Regions from separate parts of the Streptomyces sp. NPDC057950 genome, predicted to be linked through region 2. Evidence: riboswitches for the same ligand, from Rfam matches in the RefSeq annotation. Region 2 holds a riboswitch; each other region holds the start of a gene.
What was found. Region 2 has a riboswitch for cyclic di-AMP ahead of ACFVTC_RS24040 (M23 family metallopeptidase). Riboswitches for the same ligand answer to the same signal wherever they lie in the genome.
Positions count from the first base shown of each region.

Region 1: linked by a shared signal. The riboswitch ahead of ACFVTC_RS39155 (M23 family metallopeptidase) and the one ahead of ACFVTC_RS24040 (M23 family metallopeptidase) in region 2 are both predicted to bind cyclic di-AMP.
Region 3: linked by a shared signal. The riboswitch ahead of ACFVTC_RS11790 (M23 family metallopeptidase) and the one ahead of ACFVTC_RS24040 (M23 family metallopeptidase) in region 2 are both predicted to bind cyclic di-AMP.

Region 1 is NZ_JBHVPP010000034.1:19,160-26,654, forward strand. It holds gene ACFVTC_RS39140 (DNA topoisomerase (ATP-hydrolyzing) subunit A) at 1-1,664, opposite strand, end outside; gene ACFVTC_RS39145 (M16 family metallopeptidase) at 1,951-3,315, shown strand; gene ACFVTC_RS39150 (M16 family metallopeptidase) at 3,312-4,700, shown strand; cyclic di-AMP (ydaO/yuaA leader) riboswitch at 4,950-5,111, shown strand; gene ACFVTC_RS39155 (M23 family metallopeptidase) at 5,125-5,889, shown strand; gene ACFVTC_RS39160 (GntR family transcriptional regulator) at 6,078-6,773, shown strand; gene ACFVTC_RS39165 (HPr family phosphocarrier protein) at 6,958-7,239, opposite strand; gene ACFVTC_RS39170 (GNAT family N-acetyltransferase) at 7,418-7,495, shown strand, end outside.
Region 2 is NZ_JBHVPP010000014.1:254,301-261,795, reverse strand. It holds gene ACFVTC_RS24050 (PrsW family intramembrane metalloprotease) at 1-1,271, shown strand, start outside; gene ACFVTC_RS24045 (aldo/keto reductase) at 1,281-2,225, opposite strand; gene ACFVTC_RS24040 (M23 family metallopeptidase) at 2,293-3,330, opposite strand; cyclic di-AMP (ydaO/yuaA leader) riboswitch at 3,342-3,499, opposite strand; gene ACFVTC_RS24035 (PP2C family protein-serine/threonine phosphatase) at 3,733-4,947, opposite strand; tRNA gene ACFVTC_RS24030 (tRNA-Met) at 5,166-5,239, opposite strand; gene ACFVTC_RS24025 (dihydrofolate reductase family protein) at 5,401-6,543, opposite strand; gene ACFVTC_RS24020 (MarR family winged helix-turn-helix transcriptional regulator) at 6,658-7,161, shown strand; gene ribA (GTP cyclohydrolase II) at 7,382-7,495, shown strand, end outside.
Region 3 is NZ_JBHVPP010000005.1:241,156-248,650, reverse strand. It holds gene dxs (1-deoxy-D-xylulose-5-phosphate synthase) at 1-773, shown strand, start outside; gene ACFVTC_RS11810 (aspartate aminotransferase family protein) at 770-2,170, shown strand; gene ACFVTC_RS11805 (helix-turn-helix domain-containing protein) at 2,355-3,008, shown strand; gene ACFVTC_RS11800 (DUF6126 family protein) at 3,005-3,166, shown strand; gene ACFVTC_RS11795 (tyrosine-protein phosphatase) at 3,218-4,015, opposite strand; cyclic di-AMP (ydaO/yuaA leader) riboswitch at 4,583-4,739, shown strand; gene ACFVTC_RS11790 (M23 family metallopeptidase) at 4,745-5,614, shown strand; gene ACFVTC_RS11785 (SGNH/GDSL hydrolase family protein) at 5,890-6,675, shown strand; gene ACFVTC_RS11780 (TetR/AcrR family transcriptional regulator) at 6,756-7,376, opposite strand.

The sequences.
Region 1 (7,495 bases), on a different contig from region 2:
GCGGAGACGATCAGGTCGTGCTTGGTGCGCTTGGCGTCCTCCGCCTCGGCGAAGGGTTCGCCGTTGGCCGTACGGGCGACCAGGCCCGTCGAGGAGAGGAGCACCCGGCACGGGTCGTCCGCCACCTGGAGCGGAACCGTCGTCGCGACGGAGCCGGCGGACTCCAGGAGCACCGTGCGCCGGTCGGTGCCGAACTTCTTCGCGACCGCGGCCAGTTCGGTGGAGACCAGCTTGCGCAGCTCGGCGTCCGAGTCCAGGATCCCGGTCAGCTCGTCGATCTCGCCGTTGAGCCGGTCGCGCTCCGACTCCAGCTCGATACGGTCGAACCTGGTGAGGCGGCGCAGCGGGGTGTCCAGGATGTACTGCGTCTGGACCTCGGAGAGCGAGAAGCGCTCGATCAGGCGCTCCTTGGCCTGCGCCGAGTTCTCGCTGGACCGGATCAGACGGATGACCTCGTCGATGTCGATCAGCGCGACGAGGAGACCCTCGACCAGGTGAAGCCGGTCGCGCTTCTTGCCGCGGCGGAACTCGCTGCGCCGGCGCACGACCTCGAAGCGGTGGTCGAGATAGACCTCCAGGAGCTCCTTGAGGCCCAGGGTGAGCGGCTGACCGTCCACCAGGGCAACGTTGTTGATGCCGAAGGACTCCTCCATCGGCGTCAACTTGTAGAGCTGCTCCAGGACCGCTTCCGGCACGAAGCCGTTCTTGACCTCGATGACCAGGCGCAGGCCGTGCGCGCGGTCGGTGAGGTCCTTCACGTCGGCGATGCCCTGCAGCTTCTTGGAGCCGACCAGGTCCTTGATCTTGGCGATCACCTTCTCCGGGCCGACGGTGAAGGGCAGTTCGGTGACGACGAGACCCTTGCGGCGGGCCGACACGTCCTCCACCGACACCGTGGCACGGATCTTGAAGGTGCCGCGGCCCGACTCGTAGGCGTCCCTGATCCCGGACAGGCCGACGATCCGGCCACCCGTGGGCAGGTCCGGGCCCGGCACGTACTTCATCAGCGTGTCGAGGTCGGCGCCCGGATAGCGGATGAGGTGCCGGGCGGCCGCGACGACCTCGCCGAGGTTGTGCGGCGGCATGTTGGTCGCCATGCCGACGGCGATGCCCGACGAGCCGTTGACCAGGAGGTTCGGGTACGCCGCGGGGAGGACGCCGGGCTCCTGCTCCTGGCCGTCGTAGTTCGGCGAGAAATCGACCGTGTCCTCGTCGATGGACTCGGTCATCAGTGACGTGGCGTCGGCCATCCGGCACTCGGTGTAACGCATGGCGGCCGGCGGGTCGTCGTTGCCGAGCGAGCCGAAGTTGCCGTGCCCGTCGACGAGCGGCAGGCGCATGGAGAAGGGCTGGGCCAGCCGCACCAGGGCGTCGTAGATCGACGCGTCGCCGTGCGGGTGGAGCTTACCCATGACCTCGCCGACGACGCGCGCGCACTTCACGTAGCCGCGGTCGGGGCGCAACCCCATCTCGTTCATCTGGTAGACGATGCGTCGGTGCACGGGCTTGAGGCCGTCACGGGCGTCCGGCAGGGCTCGCGAGTAGATGACCGAGTACGCGTATTCGAGGAAGGAGCCCTGCATCTCGTCCACGACGTCGATGTCGAGGATCTTCTCCTCGTACGAGTCGTCGGGCGGCGGGGTCTTCGTGCTGCGGCGGGCCATCGCTGCTGCGGCTCCTTCACAGTCTCTGCCGGGGCATGAACGGGATCTGACGCGCACCATTGTGGACCGCCCCGCTGACAACGCCGACCGCGACCCGTCCGTAGGGGCTCCGCGGAGCCCCTTTCCGCTCGCTCGGGGCGGGCGGGAGCCCGCCCTACCGCCGCAGGTGAATCTCGCTCTCGGCGTACGGGGCGCGGGAACTTCGCCACCTGTCGGCACGCTTGCATACAGTGGCAGGACCGGCAGGAATTCTGCAGTTTCCGCGATCGAAGGGACGTACATGCCCATGGGTCACACGGCCACAGCTGAGACAGGCTCCGGCGGCCTGACAGCGACCGAGCACCGCCTGGCCAACGGCCTGCGCGTGGTGCTCTCCGAGGACCATCTGACCCCGGTCGCGGCGGTGTGCCTCTGGTACGACGTCGGTTCGCGCCACGAGGTCAAGGGCCGTACCGGACTCGCCCACCTCTTCGAGCACCTGATGTTCCAGGGATCGGGCCAGGTGAAGGGCAACGGCCACTTCGAACTGGTGCAGGGCGCGGGCGGTTCGCTCAACGGCACCACCAGCTTCGAGCGCACCAACTACTTCGAGACGATGCCGGCCCACCAGCTGGAGCTCGCCCTCTGGCTGGAGGCGGACCGGATGGGCTCGCTGCTCGCCGCCCTCGACGACGAGTCCATGGAGAACCAGCGGGACGTCGTCAAGAACGAGCGCAGGCAGCGCTACGACAACGTGCCCTATGGCACCGCCTTCGAAAAGCTGACCGCGCTCGCCTACCCCGAGGGCCACCCCTACCACCACACGCCCATCGGGTCCATGGCGGACCTGGACGCGGCGACCCTCGAGGACGCCCGCGCCTTCTTCCGCACCTACTACGCGCCCAACAACGCGGTGCTCTCGGTCGTCGGCGACATCGACGCCGAGCAGACGCTCGCCTGGATCGAGAAGTACTTCGGTTCCATCCCCGGGCACGACGGAAAGCCCGCCCCGCGCGACGGTTCGCTGCCCGAGACCATCGGCGGACAGCTGCGCGAGGTGGTCGAGGAAGAGGTCCCGGCGCGCGCCCTGATGGCCGCCTACCGGCTCCCCGAGGACGGCACGCGCGCGTCCGACGCGGCCGACCTCGCCCTGACCGTCCTCGGCGGCGGCGAGTCCTCCCGCCTGTACAACCGGCTCGTACGCCGCGACCGCACCGCCGTCGCGGCCGGCTTCGGCCTGCTGCGGCTCGCCGGGGCGCCCTCCCTGGGCTGGCTGGACGTGAAGACGTCCGGCGACGTCGAGGTCCCGGTCATCGAGACCGCGGTCGACGAGGAGCTCGCCCGGTTCGCCGAGGAGGGCCCCACGGCCGAGGAGATGGAGCGCGCCCAGGCCCAGTTGGAGCGCGAGTGGCTGGACCGGCTCGGCACGGTCGCGGGCCGCGCCGACGAACTGTGCCGGTACGCGGTCCTGTTCGGCGACCCGCTGCTCGCCCTGACGGCCGTGCAGCGCATCCTCGACATCACCGCCGAGGAGGTCCAGGAGGTCGCCAAGGCCCGCCTGCGCCCCGACAACCGCGCGGTGCTCGTCTACGAGCCGATCGCCGACGAAGCCACCGGCACGGACGACGCCACCGACGCCGCCGACGACACCGACGAGGAGGCGGCGAAGTGACCGAGCTCGCCACCATGGACTTCCACCCGCAGCCGCAGGCCGGCCGGCCCAAGCCCTGGGCCTTCCCCGCTCCCGAGCGCGGCACGCTGGACAACGGCCTGACCCTGCTGCACTGCGACCGCCCGGGTCAGCAGGTCGTCGCCGTCGAGGTGCTGCTCGCAGCGCCGCTGGACGCCGAGCCGGCCGGTCTCGACGGCATCGCCACGATCATGGCGCGCGCGTTCTCCGAGGGCACCGACAAGCTCTCCGCCGAGGAGTTCGCCGCCGAGCTGGAGCGCTGCGGCGCCACCCTCGACGCGCACGCCGACCACCCCGGCGTACGCCTCTCGCTCGAAGTGCCCGTCTCACGCCTGCCCAAGGCTCTCGGTCTGCTCGCCGACGCCCTGAGGGCACCGGCGTTCACCGAGAGCGAGATCGAGCGGCTGGTGCGCAACCGGCTCGACGAGATCCCGCACGAGAGCGCCAACCCGGCCCGCCGCGCCGCCAAGGAGCTCTCCAGGGAGCTGTTCCCGGCGACCTCGCGGATGTCCCGTCCCCGGCAGGGCACCGAGGAGACCGTCCAGAAGATCGACGCTGCGGGTGTCCGCGCCTTCTACGACCGGTACGTCCGCCCGGCCACGTCCACCGCCGTGATCGTCGGCGACCTCACCGGCGTGGACCTCGACGGGCTGCTCGCCGAGACGCTCGGCGCCTGGACGGGCTCCTTGGCCGAGCCGCGCCCCGTGCCGCCGGTCACCGCCGACGACACCGGCCGCGTGATCATCGTGGACCGCCCCGGCGCGGTGCAGACGCAGTTGCTGATCGGCCGCGTCGGCTCGGACCGGCACGACCGTGTCTGGCCCGCCCAGGTGCTCGGCACGTACTGCCTCGGCGGCACCCTCACCTCGCGCCTGGACCGCGTACTGCGCGAGGAGAAGGGCTACACCTACGGGGTGCGGGCCTTCGGCCAGGTGATGCGTTCCGCCCCGGACGGCACGGGCATCGCGATGCTCGCCATCAGTGGTTCCGTGGACACCCCGAACACCGGGCCGGCGCTGGACGACCTCTGGAAGGTGCTGCGCACCCTCGCCGCGGACGGTCTGACGGACGCCGAACGGGACGTCGCCGTGCAGAACCTGGTGGGCGTGGCACCCCTCAAGTTCGAGACCGCTGCGGCCGTCGCGGGCACGCTCGCCGACCAGGTCGAGCAGTACCTGCCGGACGACTACCAGGCGACGCTGTACCAGCAGCTCGCCGCGACCGGCACCGTGGAGGCCACCGCGGCGGCGGTGAGCGCCTTCCCGGTGGACCGTCTGGTCACCGTCCTGGTGGGCGACGCCGCGCAGATCGAGGAGCCCGTCAAGGCGCTCGGTATCGGTGAAGTGACCGTCGTGGCCGCGGAGTAGAAGCGGAGCGGACGACGCGGCGGACAGCGCGGCGGAAATCGCGAGCACGGAGGGGCCCGGGTGACCGAAGAGTCGCCCGGGTCCCCTTATGCCCGGACAACATCCTCAATTTGTCCGTATTGATGGGGAGGTTGCCTTTCTGCCCTGTGGCATGCGCTACAAAAGCCGCGATCCGTTTGTCGATTGAAAGAGGGCCCCCTTAGCGTCGGTCCGGCTGTTCGTCAGGCAGTGCGCCGCGTCCGCGGCACCGGACAGTCATCGCCGAGTCCCCGTACGGCGCGAGCCAGGGGAGCCGGGGACCCGTACGCAGTCCCTGGGGTGAATCGGACCCCCTCCCCGCGAGGGCGTCCGTAGGAGACCTTCCTGCTCCGAACCCGTCAGCTAACCCGGTAGGCGAGAGGGAAGGAAAGGACCAAGCCCCTTCATGGCGTTCACCTGTGGCACCGGGAAACACCGTCGTCCGAGCCGCGTGAAGCGCACCACGTCGAACGCCGTCGGCGTCGCGGCGCTCACCACCACCGGTGTCATCGGAACCCTGGCCGCCCCGGCCTTCGCCGCGGACAGCTCCGTCGAGCAGACCGGACTGACCCAGGCGATCACCATCGGCGACACGGTCGCCGCCCGGATCGACGCGCAGGCCGCCGCGCAGCAGCATGCCGCCGACGAGGCCGCCGCCCGTCTCGAGGCCGAACAGGCCGCGCGCAAGCAGGCCGTCGAGGAGGCCAAGAAGGAGCGCGAGGCCGAGGAGCGCGCGGCCCGAGCCGCCGAGCGCAAGCGTCTCAACACCTTCGTCCTGCCGATCCCCGGCTCGTACGTCTCCACCGGCTACAAGGCCGGCGGCAGCCTCTGGTCCTCCGGCAGCCACACCGGCGTCGACTTCCACGCCGCGTCCGGGACCTCCGTCCACGCGGTCGGCTCGGGCACGGTCGTCACGGCCGGCTGGGGCGGCGCCTACGGCAACCAGGTCGTCCTGCGGATGATCGACGGTACGTACACGATGTACGGCCACCTGTCGTCCATCGGTGTCTCCGTCGGCCAGACCGTCACGCCGGGCGGCCGGCTGGGCCTCTCCGGGGCCACCGGGAACACCACCGGGCCCCACCTCCACTTCGAGGCCCGCACCACGGCGGAGTACGGCTCCGACATCGACCCGGTCGCCTACCTCCGCTCGCACGGCGTGAACGTCTGACGCCCGGCGTCCGCACTTCCGAAGCCCCGGCTCACCCGAGTCGGGGCTTCGTCGTTTCGAACGGCTGTCTGTCCAAAAAATATCCATGGATTCAGGCCCGCCATCGGAAATTCCGGCTCGCTGCAATAGAGTCGCCGAACGAGCGTCGATCGACCGCGTTTCGCGGGGATTAAGGCGGAGGTCCGGTCATGCGCATTCCCGCGCACTCGGTATGCACGGCGATCCGCGACGACATCGTCGCGGGTGTCTACGAGCGCGGCGGCCGGCTCACCGAGGAACTGCTCGCGCGCCGCTACGGTGTCTCGCGGGTCCCGGTGCGCGAGGCCCTGCGCACCCTGGAGGCCGAGGGATTCGTCGTCACCCGGCGGCACGCGGGGGCGTGCGTGGCGGAGCCCACCGAGCAGGAGGCCGCGGACCTGCTGGAGATGCGCATGCTCCTGGAGCCGCTGGGGGCGTTCCGGGCCGCCCAGCGGCGCACCGAAGCCCATCTCAAGGTGCTGCGAGGCCTGGTCAGGCTGGGTCAGGAGCGCTCCAGGAGGGGGAACAGCGAGGATCTGCGCTCCCTGGGCGGCTGGTTTCACGAGACGCTCGCACAGGCATCCGGGAGTCCCGCGCTGACGTCCACGCTGGCCCAGCTGCGGCACAAGATCGCCTGGATGTACGCGGTCGAGGCGCCCGCCGATCCGGCGGAGTCCTGGGCGGAGCACGGCGGCATCGTGGACGCCGTGGCGCGCGGTGACGGTGAGCGGGCGCGGGCCGTCACGGCGCTGCACACCGAGCGCGCGACGGCCGCGCACCGGCTGAGGTTTCCCGGCGGGGGAGACCGCCCGGACCGTGTGAGGACTTCGCAACATCCCGTAAACATGACGGGCCTGCGTCATTAACACGGGGGCCGTATACAAAGAGAGGTAATTCGCGGGAGATTATTTCTGCTGCCCGTAATTCGAAATAGCGAAGGGCTCGCCCGATGTTTTCGGGCGAGCCCTTCGCGATGTCGGCGGGGCGACGTTCTTCGGTCCGGAAAACTTCGCCGCCGTCAATGGGGGAGCCCCGCGAGGGGGGGGCGCCTCAGACGGTCTCGGGAAGCTCCTCGAGGCCTTCCGCGACCAGCTTGGCCAGTCGGTCGAGGGCGGCGTCCGCGCCCTCGGCCTCCGAGGCGAGGACGATCTCCTCGCCGCCCTGGGCGCCCAGGCCGAGGACCGCCAGCATGGAGGCCGCGTTGACGGGGTTGCCGTCCGCCTTGGCGATCGTCACGGGGATGCCGGAGGCCGTGGCCGCCCGGACGAAGATGGAGGCGGGACGGGCGTGGAGGCCCTCGGCCCAGCCGACGTTGACGCGGCGCTCAGCCATGTGATGCTGCCCTTCAGGGGTTCAGGGTTGTCTAGACCAGTGTTCCATAGAGTGAAGCGCGTCCGAAGCGGGTGTCGTACCCGCCCCGGACCCGGCTTCGGACCCCGGCCTGGATCCGAATCCGCTGCCCCTAGCCTGCCTCGCGCCGCTGACGGACGCGAGCCGTACTCTGGGCCCCATGCAGACCTCGTCGGACCGGCACGAGTACCCCTCCCACTGGGAGGCCGACGTGGTGCTGCGTGACGGAGGGACGGCC
Region 2 (7,495 bases):
TGACCATCCTGCTCGCGCTCTCCGGTCTCGTCATCCTGGCCCTGGTGCGCCAGCAGACCGGTACCGAGGGCTTCCTGGTGGGCCTCGGCCTCGCCGTGCTGCCCGTCCCGCTCCTTCTCGCCGCGTTCCGCTGGCTGGACCGGGTCGAGCCGGGCCCCTGGCGGAACCTGCTCTTCGCCTTCGCCTGGGGCGCGTGCGCGGCGGCGCTGATAGCGATCGTCGCCAACAGCTTCGCGACCCGGTGGATAGCGACCGCCACCGCCGACCCGTCGAGCGCCGACACACTCGGCGCGACGGTGATAGCCCCGATCGTCGAGGAGTCCGCGAAGGCCACCGCCGTGCTGCTGGTCTTCCTCTTCCGCAGACGGGACTTCACTGGGATCGTCGACGGCGTGGTCGTCGCCGGGGTCACCGCGACCGGCTTCGCCTTCACGGAGAACATCCTCTACCTCGGCACCGCCTTCGGCACCGACCAGCTCAGCGGCGAGCGCGGACTGGCCTCCGTCACCGCAGCGACCTTCTTCGTCCGGGTCGTGATGGCACCCTTCGCGCACCCGCTTTTCACCGTGTTCACCGGCATCGGCTTCGGGATCGCGGCGCTGTCCGCCGAGCGCCGACGCCTGCGCCGCGTCCTGCTGCCGTCGGCCGGGCTGCTGCTCGCGATGGGCATGCACGCGATGTGGAACGGCTCGTCGAGCTTCGGGGAGTACGGGTTCTTCGCGGTGTACGGCGCGTTCATGGTGCCGGCGTTCGGACTGCTCACCTTCCTCGTCATCTGGACGCGGCAGCGCGAGCTGAGGACCGTCCGCGCCGAACTCCCGGCGTACGCCGTCGCCGGGTGGCTGACCCCGCCCGAGCCGTACGTACTCGGTTCGATGCGGGCACGCCGGCTGGCACGTCAGTACGCGGCCCATCACTTCGGCAGGGCGGCGGCACGGTCGGTCGCGCGGTACGAGGCCTGCGCGACCTCGCTCGCGTTCCTGCGGCACCGGGGGCGCGGCGGCCGCGCGGGCGCCGATTTCGTCGTACGGGAGCGGGAGCTGCTCCACGAGCTGTGGCGCCGCAGGGAGGTCGCCCGCCCCTCCCTCGCCCACGCGGCACGGGTGACCGCCCCCGCCGTCCCGGTGCCGCCGCCATGGCCCGCGTACGGCCCCGACGGGAGCTACGGCTACGGCTACGGCTACGTGCCGGCGCAGCCGTCGCCCCGGGACGGACGGCCGTACCCGGACCCGACGGTGCCCCGCCCGGCGTACGACCCCTACCGGCCTTGAGGGGAGCGCTCAGGCCGACGCCTCCGTCAGCCGTGCCAGTTCGTCGTCCTTCAGCGTGAGGTCCGCGACCGCGAGCAGCTCCGGAAGCTGTTCGACGGTTCGTGCGGAGGCGATCGGGGCCGCGACCGTGGGCCGGGCGGCGAGCCAGGCGAGGGCGACGGTGGCGACCGAAACGTCATGGGCGTGCGCGACCTCGTCGAGGGCGTCGAGGACACGCGGGCCGCGCTCCGTCTCGAGGTGCTTGGCCGCGCCCTCGGCCCGCGCCGAGTCGACGGTCGTGCCCGGACGGTACTTGCCGGTGAGGAAGCCGGCGGCGAGGGCGAAGTACGGGACGGCGGCCAGTCCGGTCCGGGAGGCGACCTCCTGGAGCGGGCCCTCGTAGGTGTCGCGCGAGACGAGGTTGTAGTGGGGCTGGAGGACGGTGTAGCGCGCGAGGCCCTCGCGGTCGGAGAACTCCAGGGACTCCGCGAGCCGTTCGGCGGACAGGTTGGAGGCACCGATCGCCCGGACCTTGCCGGCCCGTACCAGCTCGTCGAGCGTGCCGATGATCTCCTCGACCGGTACCGAGGTGTCGTCGAAGTGGGTGTAGTAGAGGTCGATGTAGTCCGTGCCGAGCCGGCGCAGTGACGCGTCGGCCGCCGCCCTGAGGGTGTCCGGGGCGAGCCCCTTGTACTGGGGATGGGCGCCGGCCTTCGTGGCGAGGACGACATCGGAGCGGTTGCCGCGCGCGGCGAACCACTTGCCGATGATCGTCTCGGACTCGCCGCCCTTGTTGCCGGGGATCCACGCCGAGTAGCTGTCGGCGGTGTCGACGAAGTTGCCGCCCGCGGCCGCGTACGCGTCGAGCACGGCGAAGGACTGCGTCTCGTCGGCGGTCCAGCCGAAGACGTTGCCGCCGAGGGCGAGCGGGAAGACCTCGATGTCGGAGGAACCGAGCGTGCGGAGAGGAGTCATACCCCATTTCAACAGCCGTACCGGACGACCGCATTCCGCACCCGCCGTGCTCGTGGCGGGCGCTGGATCAGGGGTTGATGCCCTTGCTCTGCAGCCAGGCCATCGGGTCGATCGCGTCGCCGCCGCCCGGGTGGACCTCCAGGTGGAGGTGCGGCCCGGTCACGTTGCCGGTCGCGCCCACCCGTCCGATGACGTCACCCGTGCCCACCTTCTGCCCCACGCTGACGCTGATGGACGACTGGTGGCAGAACCACAGCTCCGTGCCGTCGTCGAGGGTGAGGATCGTGCGGTAGCCGTACGATCCGGCCCAGCCCGCCTCCGTGATGGTGCCGCTGTGGACCGCCTTGATCAGCGTGCCCGTGGGGGCGGCGAAGTCGAGGCCCGTGTGGTACCCGGAGGACCACATGGAGCCGGCGTCACCGAAGCGCGAGGTCAGGGTGTACGAGGAGGTCGGCAGCGAGTAGCTCTTGGCGAGCTTCGCGAGGCGCGCGGCCTCGGCCTTCTGCTTGGCCTCCTCGTCCGCCTTCTTCTTCGCGGCGGCTTCCTTGGCCTTGGCCTGGTCCTGCTGCTCGGCGGCCAGCGCGACCGCCTTCTTCGCGGCGGCGCTCTCGGCGGCGTCCTGGGCCGCGCTGTCGACCTGGTCCTGCTGGGACTCGGCCTGCTCCATGATGCGGGCCCGCAGCGCCTCGCCGGCGTCGGCGTTGCCCTGCGCGGCGTCGGCGCTGGTGAGACCGGCGCCGGTGAGCGGGGTCGAGGAACCCTTCGGCGTGCTGGAACCGCCGTCGGATATCAGGGCCTTGGCCGACTGGGTGACCGAGGAGAGGTCGGGCAGCGAGATCGACACGGGCGGCTTGCCGGGCGCGGCGGTGGCGATGCCACCCGCGCCCACGGCGGCCAGGACACCGACGCCGAGGACGGTGGAGCTGCGGGCGAGCCCGCCGCCGCGCTGCTTGGAGACGCGGTGCCGGCCGCGGACGGGAGCGACGGAATCCGCGGTGGGGTTCCACTCCTCCCAGGGGCCCTCGTCGTCGCCGCGGGAGTAACCGAAAGTCTGGGTGTCGTTCGGCGCGAACGAAGTGGGCTGGGCAGGCCGGTTGGACGCCACGTGGGCGCGCTCCTTTCCTTCCTTATCGCCTACCGGGTTAGCTGACGGGTTCGGAGCAGGAAGGTCTCCTACGCGCGTCAAGCCACGGTGTCTCCACCGTGAAAGACGCTCGATTCACCCCAAGTTGGTGGTTCCCCGGTTCCCTCGCGGGATTCGGCGCGTGCGCACGGAGCCGTCTCTTGTGACGGCTGGGACGACCGCGCTGCGTTATCGAACGTTAATAGACTCGGGTACCGGATTCCAAGCCGTTCGTACGGATCATTAACCACTCTTGGCCAGGACTTACGGGGCATGAGCGTGGGAAAACGGGCGAGTTGACCCGCCCTCCCTCACGCGCTTGTTTTTGACCGTGTGTCAGTTGTTACGCGGAGGAGTACCCTCCACTACCCCTCGTGACAACGATCAAGGAACTCCGTCGCCCGCGGGGGGACGCCGCACGGCGAGCAGCGCCATGTCGTCCGCGAGCGCGCCGCCGGTGTGCCGGCCGACCCCCGCCGCGAGCTCGGCCAGCAGGGTGTCCGGGTCGCTGAAGGTCCGTCCCGCGAGCCGCTCGGCCGGATCGTAGAAGTTCCCGCGGCCGTCACGCGCCTCGGACAGCCCGTCCGTGTGGAACAGGAGCGTGGAGCCGAGCGGGAAGTCCGCCGTGTCCGCGCGGTCGGGCCAGGAGCCCAGCTCGCCCATGCCGAGCGGCAGCGCGGGGTTCGCGGCGGCGAGCGTGAACAGCGTGCCGTCCCCGTGCAGGAGCAGCGGTGACGGATGGCCGCGGTTGACGATGCGGACCACGTCGCCCCCGTGCGGGATCTCCGCGAGGACGGCCGTGGTGAAACCCTCGAAGGCGTCCAGGCCCTCGCGCCGGGTGCCCTCGCGGGCCAGCGCACGTTCCAGCCGCTGCGCGACCGCCTCCAGCGCCGTCTCCTGTTCGGCCGCCTCCCGGAACGCCCCGATGACCACCGCGACGGCGGCCACCGCGCCCATGCCCTTCCCGCGGACGTCGCCCACCACCAGCCGTACGCCGTGCGGGGTGTCCTGCACGGCGTACAGGTCGCCGCCGATGAACGCGCCCTCCTGCGCGGCCTCGTAGCGTGCCGCGACCGCCAGGCCGCCGATCCGCCCCTCGGGTTCCGGCAGCACGGCGCGCTGAGCCGCCTCGGCGATCTGCCGGGCCGAGGCGAGCCGTTCGTCCGAGCGGCGGACGAGGATGTTGATGAGGACGGCGAGGACGACGACGGTCGCCACCGTGGCGACCTCGGTGATCGAGCCGATCCCCATGTGGAGGCCGAACCTGAGGCGGCACGCGAGCAGCGCGGCCAGCGTCATGACCCCCGTGAGGAGGGTGCCGCGCAGCGAGAAGATCGGCGCGGCGACGAGCGGGGCTGCGGTGAAGAGCGGAGCCGCGGTGAATTGGGGCGGGGTCAGACAGTCGTAGACCACCGCGACGACGACGAGCAGGACGGGCAGCGCCCGCACGAGGGTCCAGGCGTGCGAGATCCGGCGGGTGTCCGGGTCCGGCGGCGGTTCGTCCCCCGGCCGAGGATCGGGCACGGGGCCGCCGGGCCGCCGTCCGCCCGACCGGCCGTAGGGCCGTTCGGCCCGCCGCGCACCTCCTCGCTGCCCCACCCGTCCAGGTTTCCCGCACCGGGGGAAGGGGGCCAGCGGTGTGGACCGACCGGGGGACGGCCCTCGCTGCCGTACGGGCGTGTCGGAGAGACCCGGGACCGGAAACACCCTGCGCCGAAAACACCCGGGCCCGCGAACAACAAGACTGGGGAACACCAGGGCCCGGGAAACGCCGAAGGCCGGAACTCGTGAATCCGAGTTCCGGCCTTGGCCTTGAGTAGCGGGGACAGGATTTGAACCTGCGACCTCTGGGTTATGAGCCCAGCGAGCTACCGAGCTGCTCCACCCCGCGTCGTTGAAACCAGTGTACGCCATGTTCGACCCCCCGAGCACACCCGTTCACGCAGGCCCCACGACCAGGCCCCTTCTCCTCCGGATCCCCTGCGATTCCGCACCGCTCACGACCGTCCACGGCCGTCCACGGCCGGGCACCGGCCGCCGCAGGCCCCTCCGCTAGGCGGCGCCGAGAAGATGCCCGTTGGGCGCTGTGGCCCGCTCCTCGAACTCCGGGAGCACCACGACGTCCGCCCCCGCGGCCGCCAGCAACCCGTTGCCGTCCGCGCCCGCCACGAAGGTGTCCGGCTCCCGCCAGGCGGTCACCACCCTGCGCACCCCCGCGTCGAGGATCAGCCGGGCGCAGGGTGCGGGCCGCGAGGCCCGCCGGGCGCACGGCTCCAGACTGCTGTAGACGGTGGCGGACGCCAGCCGCGGATCCCCGGCAGCGATCTTGGCGAGTGCCGCCTCCTCGGCGTGCGCGACGGGGTCGCCCCCCTCCCGCGAGTGCCCGCGGGCCAGCTCGGTGCCGTCCGCGGCCACTACCACCGCGCCCACGCTGAACGCGGTCCTCGACGGCGGGCACAGCGCGGCCAGCTCGCACGCCAGCCCCAGCCAGTGCCGGTCCGCCGCGGAGGCGAGCGCACCGGTGCCGGGGGCCGTGGGGACGTAGCGGATGAGGACGACGTCGCCCACCGCCCGTGTCTCCACCAGCCGCATCCGTCCGGGCGGGTATCCCCCGGGCCCGAACAGCCGTGGCGCGTCTGCCTGTCCCACGAAGAGCGGCGCGACGGCGAGCTGGAGTTCGTCCGCCAGGCCCTGCCCCATCAGCTGGGTGTGTACCCGCCCGCCGCCCTCGACCATGAGACGCCGCACCCCGCGTACGTCATGGAGGTGTTCGAGCACGGCGCGCCAGTCCAGCTCGGCCCCCGTCGCCACCACGTCGACGGCCTGACCGCGCAGGGCGTCGGCGGCCCGTACGGCCCCCTCGTCCGTGGTGTAGACGATCTTCTCGCCGCCCGTGTGCCAGAACTGCGCGTCCGGGTCGAGGTCGCCGGACCCGCTGACGGTGACCTTGAGGGGGTAGGCGGGGCGGCCCTCGGCGACCCGGGCGGCGCGCCGCTCGGCGGAGTTGACCAGGAGGCGGGGATTGTCCGAGCGGATCGTGCCCGCGCCGACCAGGATCGCGTCGCTGGACGCCCGCACCTCGTCGACCCGGTCGAAGTCGGCCGGACCCGAGAGCAGCAGCCGTTCGGGGCCGGTGTCGTCCAGGAAGCCGTCGAGGGAGACGGCGGCGGACAACAGGACGTGGGGATGGGGCATGGGACGCTGCCTCCGGCTCCGAGCTCTGCGCTCTGGGCTGCTAGTGACTCAAGTAGGGGTTCGAGTGGCGGTTCAGCAGTGGTTCAATTTTTAAACAATACCTAGACTGGCGACATGACGACCCGCTGGCTCACCCCCGCCGAGCAACGCGCCTGGCGCTCGTACATCGCCGCCGTCTCGCTCCTGGAGGACACGATCGACCGGCAGCTCCAGGCGGAGGCCGGCATGCCCCACCTTTACTACTCCATCCTCGCGATGCTGTCCGAGGCCCCGGAGCGGCGGCTGCGGATGACCGACCTCGCCGAGGTCCTGAAGATCACCCGCAGCCGGCTGACGTACGGCGTGACCCGGCTGGCGAACGACGGCCTGGTACGCCGGGAGGGCTGCCCCACGGACCGGCGCGGTCAGGTCGCGGTCCTCACGGACGAGGGTATGACCGTCCTGGAGCGGGCGGCGCCCGGACACGTGGCGCAGGTGCGCGCGGCGCTCTTCGACCGCCTGACGCCGGAGCAGGTGGGGCAGCTGGAGGAGATCTGCGCGAGCGTCACCCGTGGCATCCAGGGGGAAGGTCCCGCGGCTCAAGGGGAAGATCTGCCATGGCGGCGGCGTTCCTCCTGAGGACGCCGGACGAACGGGACCGGACGGCCGACGCGGACGGGGCGGACACGCCGGCCGGGCGAGTCGGGTGAGCCGGGTGAGCCGCAGTCAGCTCGTCTCCTCGAAAGTGTTGCTTGAACTTTAAAGCATACTGTACGGTCAGTTCCCGAGGCTGTGCTTCAAATATGAAACACGCCGCCGGGACACCACTGCCACCGACCCGCTGGACCGGAGAGACAACATGCGCGACTTCCCGACCGCCACGGTGCGCACCCGCGTCGCCGTGCCCCTGCGCTTCGGCGACGGCTACTCGGTCGACGCGGAGCTGGTCACCTTCCACGGCCTGGCCGACGGC
Region 3 (7,495 bases), on a different contig from region 2:
GGCTCGCCACGGGCGGCCTGCACCCGGTCGTCGCCGTCTACGCCACCTTCCTCAACCGGGCCTTCGACCAGCTCCTGATGGACGTCGCGCTGCACCGCTGCGGCGTCACCTTCGTCCTGGACCGGGCCGGTGTCACCGGCGTCGACGGCGCCTCGCACAACGGCATGTGGGACATGTCCGTCCTGCAGGTCGTGCCGGGCCTCAGGATCGCCGCGCCGCGCGACGCCGACCAGCTCCGCGCCCAGTTGCGGGAGGCGGTCGCCGTCGACGACGCGCCGACGCTCATCCGGTTCCCGAAGGAGTCGGTGGGCCCGGCCGTCCCGGCGACCGACCGGGTGGGCGGCCTCGACGTCCTGCACCGGTCCGCGGCGACCCCGCAGGTGCTCCTCGTGGCCGTCGGCGTCATGGCGCCGGTCTGCCTCCAGGCCGCCGAACTGCTGGAGGCCCGGGGCATCGCCTGCACCGTCGTCGACCCGCGCTGGGTCAAACCCGTCGACCGGGCCCTGCCCGGCCTCGCGGCCGAACACCGGCTCGTGGCGGTCGTCGAGGACAACAGCCGGGCGGCCGGCGTCGGTTCGGCGGTCGCGCTGGCCCTGGGGGACGCCGATGTGGACGTACCCGTAAGGAGGTTCGGAATCCCGGAGCAGTTCCTCGCGCACGCCAAACGCGCGGAGGTGCTGGCCGACATCGGGCTCACGCCCGTCGAGATCGCCGGGCGGATCGGGGCCGCCCTGGCAGTCAAGGACGAGTTGTCCAAGGAGAAACAGGAATGACCACCCCTTCCGGGAAACAGGAGTTCGACCTCGGCGCGCTGCTGGCCGAGCGCGGGGCCGAGCGTTACGAGCTGCACACCAAGTACCTGAACCACCAGCTCCCGCGCATGCTCCACACCATCGGCTTCGACAAGGTGTACGAGCGGGCCGAGGGCGCGCACTTCTGGGACGCGGACGGCAACGACTACCTGGACATGCTCGCCGGGTTCGGGGTGATGGGCCTGGGTCGCCATCACCCCGTCGTCCGCCAGGCGCTGCACGACGTCCTGGACGCCTCGCTCGCCGACCTCACCCGCTTCGACTGCCAGCCCCTGCCCGGACTGCTGGCGGAGAAGCTGCTCACCCACAGCCCTCACCTGGACCGGGTGTTCTTCGCCAACAGCGGTACGGAGGCGGTGGAGACCGCTCTGAAGTTCGCCCGGTACGCCACCGGCAGGCCGAGGATCCTCTACTGCTCCCACGCCTTCCACGGGCTGACCACCGGGTCGCTGTCCGTGAACGGCGAGGACGGGTTCCGCGACGGCTTCGCCCCCCTGCTGCCCGACACCGCCGTCCCGCTCGGCGACCTCGACGCGCTGGCCCGCGAGTTGGCGCTGGGCGACGTCGCCGGGCTCATCGTCGAGCCCATCCAGGGCAAGGGCGTGCACGAGGCCCCGCCCGGCTATCTGCGCGCCGCCCAGGAACTGCTGCACCGGCACAAGGCGCTGCTCATCGCGGACGAGGTGCAGACGGGCCTGGGGCGGACCGGGGACTTCTACGCCTACCAGCACGAGGACGGTGTGGAACCGGACCTGGTGTGCGTGGCGAAGGCGCTGTCCGGCGGCTATGTGCCGGTCGGCGCCACCCTCGGCAAGGACTGGATCTTCAAGAAGGTCTACTCGTCGATGGACCGGGTCCTCGTCCACTCGGCGAGCTTCGGGTCCAACGCGCAGGCCATGGCGGCCGGGCTCGCCGTGCTCTCGGTGATGGAGAACGAGCAGGTCGTCGCGAACGCGCGGGCCACCGGGGAACAGCTGAAGACCCGGCTCGCGGCGCTCGTCGACACCTACGAGCTGCTCAGCGACGTCCGCGGCCGGGGGCTGATGATCGGCATCGAGTTCGGCCGGCCCAGGTCGCTCAAGCTGCGCAGTCGCTGGACCATGCTGCAGGCCGCGCGCAAGGGCCTTTTCGCGCAGATGGTCGTCGTCCCGCTGCTGCAGCGGCACCGCATCCTCACCCAGGTCTCCGGGGACCACCTGGAGGTGATCAAACTGATCCCGCCGCTGATCATCGGTGAGCGGGACGTGGACCGGTTCATGGAGGCGTTCGTCGCCGTGATGGACGACGCGCACAGCGGTGGCGGGCTGATGTGGGACTTCGGGAAGACGCTGGTCAAGCAGGCGGTGGCGAACCGCTAGGCCATGTCCGTCCGGTGCCGTCGGGCGCCGCCCGCCCGACGGGACCGGACGGACGCGCCCGGAGGGGGCGGTGCGCGGGGGCGGGCGGGGCGGAAGGCCCCCTCGATCGGGCACCGCCCATGATCTCTTTGCCTCTGAGGCAAGAAATTTGCCCGAGAGGCAATAGTGGGGCTCAATGGAGTGCATGAGCCCCATCGAGCCGGGGGCGGCGGACACGCCGCCCGAGACCGGGACAGCCGACCTGCTGCCGGTCGTCGCGCCGCAGCTGCGTGAGCTGCGGCGACGCGCCGCACTGACCCTGGAGGCCGCGGCCCGTGCCGCCGGGCTCTCGGCCGCCCACCTCTCCCGGCTGGAGACGGGGCAGCGCCAGCCCTCGCTGCCGATGCTGCTCGCACTCGCCCGTACCTACGGTACGACGGTATCGGAGCTGCTGGGCGAGAGGGCCGCCGAACGGGACGCCATCGTCCGCGCCGCCGACATGGAGCCGACCGCGGCAGGGGGCTGGACCTACTGGCAGGCCGGTTCCCCGGGCCGCGGGATGCAGGCGCTGCGGGTGCACGTCCCCTACGGCTCCCAGGGCGACATCGTGCGCGTCCACCCCGGCGAGGAGTGGCTCCACGTCCTCCAGGGGCGGCTGCGGCTGCGCCTCGGGGACACCACGCAGGTGCTCGCGCCCGGGGACAGCGCGCACTTCGACTCGCTGACCCCGCACCGGATAGCCGCCGCCGACCAGGCGGGGGCCGATCTCCTCTTCGTACACACCCTGCTGCAGAGCCCCGCCGCCGCGCTGTGCCTCGGCCCGGCGGCGGCGCACCCGACCCTGGGAGAGACGTCATGACGGAACCCGCGGAACCCACGGAGCCCGGCCCCCGGCGGTCCATGGAGGACAAGTTCCCCCGTGCGCTGTGGGTGCGGCTGATCATCTACGTCGCCGTCGGCCACCTCTTCGCGGCCTTCATCTACCTGCTGTTCACGCTGGGGGCGCAGAACCAGTAGACCCGGCGGGCGGTCGCGCGGCGCACAGCCGTGCGGCCCGGCCCGTGGACGTCAGTCGAGGAGCCGGTCGCGCAGCCGGTCGCGCAGTTCGGGGGTGAGTCGCAGGGCCTGCTCCAGATAGCCGTCGACGCCGCCCCAGGTCTCCTCGATCGTCTCGAAGGCCGCCGTCAGATACTCGGCCCGCGCGTCGAACAGCGGGCTGAGCAGCTCCATGACCTCGGGGGAGCGGGCCGTGTCCGAGGTGCCGTTGCGGTGCACCTTGTAGCGGCGGTGGCGCGCGTTCGACTCCAGGTAGTCGGCGACGATGGCGTCGCGCTCGACACCCACGGCGAGCAGCGTCACGGCTATGGACAGTCCCGCGCGGTCCTTGCCCGCGGCGCAGTGCATGAGTGCGGGCACGCTGTCCTCGGCGAGGGCGTGCAGCACCTGGGAGTGCTCCGCCGTCCGCTCGGTGATGATCGTGCGGTACGAGCCGATCATCCGGTCCGCCGCCCGGCCGCCGCCGAGGTGGGCACGGAGCTGGTCGAGCTCGCCGTCACGGACCATCTTCCAGAACTCGCTGCCGTCGGCCGGGTCGGTCAGTGGAAGGTTCACGTTCCGTACGCCGGGCAGCTCGACGTCCGGTCCCTCCAGTTTCTGGTCCGAGGCGTTGCGGAAGTCGAAGATCGTGTGCAGCCCGAGGGAGGAGAGGAACGCGGCGTCCTCCTTCGTGGCGTGCGCGAGGTGGCCACTGCGGAACAGCCGCCCGGACCGTACCCGCCGGCCGTCCACGGTGGGCAGGCCGCCCACGTCTCGGAAGTTGCGCACTCCGGCCAGCTCCGGCTCGGTCGACGGGACCTGCTGCGTCACGGGGGCTCCTCCCATAGGGCCGTCGGCACCGCTCCTCGTAGCCCGCCGACGGGAATCGCCTCTCGACGATACGACATGGGCACCTCGGGCGATGAGTTGTCCACAGGGGCTGCCTCCGAGGTGGGGCGGCCTTGATGACGGCCGTGCCGGAGCACCTCACGACCCTCGTCCTCGCGCGGCCGCGGAGCGACGCGGAGGTCGGCGCGGGGTGCCGCGGGACCGGGTGGGGATCTCGGTGCACTGGGCATCCGATTTAGCGGTATATGACCGTATTGATAAAAATAGGGCTTTGAGTGGAACTCGCCCTGGAATATGGCTGTCTGGGGTGGCGTGCGTGAGCAGCGTCATATACGTGACGATGCGTGGCGACCTTCTCCCCTCGGGATGCCCGCGCCACCCGGCGGACCACCGGTCCGAAAGGGCCCTCGTGCACGGAGGGTGACGGGCAATCAGGACATCGATCAAGAAAGGGGTGCGTAGGGAGATCGCGGACAGTTGTCGACGCCCTCTCCCCTCGCTTACGTTCGCCCTCAATCCGGACGGACGCCCAATCCTGCCGCCGCCCGGAATCCGCACTCACCCGTACACGGCAGGAGCGGGGGACCCACAGGTATCGCGCCTGTTCCGGTCTCCGGAACGGCTAGGGGTACAGCCGCGCTGCCGCGCGGCCGGACATCTCCAGTCCGCACCCGACAGCTCACCTCGCAGGCGCCGGAGAGGAAATGCGCCATGCCCGCGAAGGGTAAGCACCGTCGTCCCAAGTTTCTGCGTCTGCCCCGCTCGATCGCCGTGGTCGGCACCGGCGGTGCCGCGCTCGCACTGCCGCTGATGGGCGCCGTCTGCGCCCATGCGGCGGCCCCGGCGGCCGCCGTCCCGTCCGCCGTGCAGAAGATCACGACGGTCTCCGCGCCCGCCGGAACCGCCGTGGAGAAGTCCTCGGTGAAGACCTATGTCGTGAAGGCCGGCGACACGCTCGTGAAGATCGCCGACCGGCAGCACGTGAGCGGCGGCTGGAAGAAGCTCTACGCCGACAACCGCGCGGTCGTCGGCGGCGATCCGACGCGGATCAGCCCCGGTCTGAAGCTCACGATCGAGGGGCAGGACGCCACGGCCGGCGCCGCGCGGCCCGCCGTCGGAGCGACCACCGCGACCGGGACCACCGCGGCCACCGCGGCCAAGACCGCCGACGCGGGGTACACCCTGCCCGTCGAGGGAGCCACCATCGGCACCGGCTACAAGGTGCCCGGCAGCATGTGGTCCAGCGGCTACCACACCGGTGTGGACTTCGTGGTCCCGACCGGCACCACGATCAGGTCCGTCGCCGCGGGCACCGTGGTCTCGGCCGGCTGGGGCGGCGCGTACGGCAACCAGGTCGTCGTCCTGCACGCCGACGGCCGGTACTCGCAGTACGCCCACATGTCCGCCCTCTCCGTCTCGGCGGGGCAGACCGTGACCGAGGGGCAGCGACTCGGCCTGTCCGGGGCGACCGGCAACGTCACCGGTCCGCACCTGCACTTCGAGATCCGCACGACCCCCGTCTACGGCTCGGACGTGGACCCGGTCGCGTATCTGCGCTCCCACGGTGTCGTCGTCGGCTGACACCCCCACACGTCCAGAGGGCCGGACCCCACGCTCCACGGGTCCGGCCCTCTGCGTGCCGTCGGTGCCGCGCCGCCGCCCTTTTCCGGATCACGGGCTTTCAGGCGTGGTGGCTGTTCAACCACGCCTGAAAGAGCCCTATTCCGGAATTCGGCCGTTCTTCATGAGTGGCTTATCTCACCACCCGTCAACCCATTCCTACGGTCGCGTAGCTCACATCCCAGGGTGAATCATGGCTCGACGTGGCAGACGATTCGAAGAGTGACAACAGAGCGGTGATCGGGTCGTACGTGGCGGTGGGGGACAGCTTCACCGAAGGCGTCGGCGACCCCGGCCCCGAAGGAGCCTTCGTCGGTTGGGCGGACCGTTTCGCGGTACTGCTCGCGGACCGGCAGCCGGAAGGCGACTTCACCTACACCAACCTCGCCGTGCGCGGGAAGCTGCTCGACCAGGTCGTCGACGACCAGCTCCGGCGGGCCAAGGAACTCGCCCCGGACCTGGTCTCCTTCTGCGCGGGCGGCAACGACATCATCCGGCCCGGCACCGACCCCGACGAGGTCGCGGAGCGCTTCGAGCGCGCGGTGGCCGACCTCACCTCCGCCGTCGGCTCCGTCATGGTGACGACCGGGTTCGACACCCGTGGTGTCCCGGTGCTGAAGCACCTGCGCGGCAAGATCGCCACGTACAACGGGCATGTACGGGCCATCGCTGACCGCTACGGCTGTCCGGTCCTCGACCTGTGGTCCCTCAAGACGATCCAGGACCGGCGCGCCTGGGACGGCGACCGACTGCACCTGTCTCCGGAGGGTCACACCAGGGTCGCGCTGCGGGCCGGCCAGGTCCTCGGCCTCGACGTGCCCGCCGACCCGGACCAGCCCTGGCCTCCCCTGCCGCCCCGCGGCACGCTGGAGGTGCGGCGCGACGACATCCACTGGGCACGCGAGTACCTGGTGCCGTGGATCGGGCGGCGGCTGCGCGGGGAGTCCTCGGGCGACCACGTGGCGGCCAAGGGCAGCCTCTCGCCGGACGACATCAAGTTGCGGATCGGGTCCGTCGCCTGAGCGGGGTGACACATCGGGCGGCCGACGGGCGGGACCGCGGGGGCGGCTGCCCCGGGCGGCGGTGCGCCGGGGCGGGCGCCTCAGCGCACCGCCGCCGTGAGGGCCGCCCGGTCGAGCCCCAACTCCCGCGCGAGCGCGTCGTCCACCCACTCATGGGCCCGCGCCCGCGACACCGCGCCCGCATAAGCGGTCATCTGCACCGCAAGCCCGTCGAGCAGCGCCGTCAGCCGCAGTGCGGCCCCCGCGGGATCCGGGCACCGGAACTCGCCGCCCGCCACTCCCTCCGCGATGACCTCGGTGATCGCGGCCTTCCACTGCGTGTCGAGATCACGGGTGACCTCGCGCAGCGCGGGCTCGCGCAGGGCCGCGCCCCAGCCCTCGATCCACAGCCGCCAGCCCTTCGCCTGGCCGGTCGGCGCGTACCAGCGGACGGCCGCGCGCAGCCGTCGCAGCGCGGACGTACGGCGGCCGAGCAGCTTGCGCAGATGGGCGAGGTCGTCCTCGGCGGCATGGGTGAACGCGGCCGCCACCAGCTTCTCCTTGGTGGAGAAGTGATACAGCACCAACGCGTTGCTCACGCCGAGCGACGAGGCGACGTCGGCGATCCGTACCGCCGCCACGCCCCGCGCCTCGATCTGTCCGATGGCGGCCCGCAGCAACTCCTGACGCCGCTCCGCCACGCTCAACCGCACCCTTGCCACGCGGCAACCCTAGTGCCTCGCCCGGGTCGCACGACGAACCGACGGTCGATCCGGACCCGACCTGTCCCCCCGGACACCAGGAACTCCGGCCGCGCGTAAGAGGCTTGGACGGGAGCACT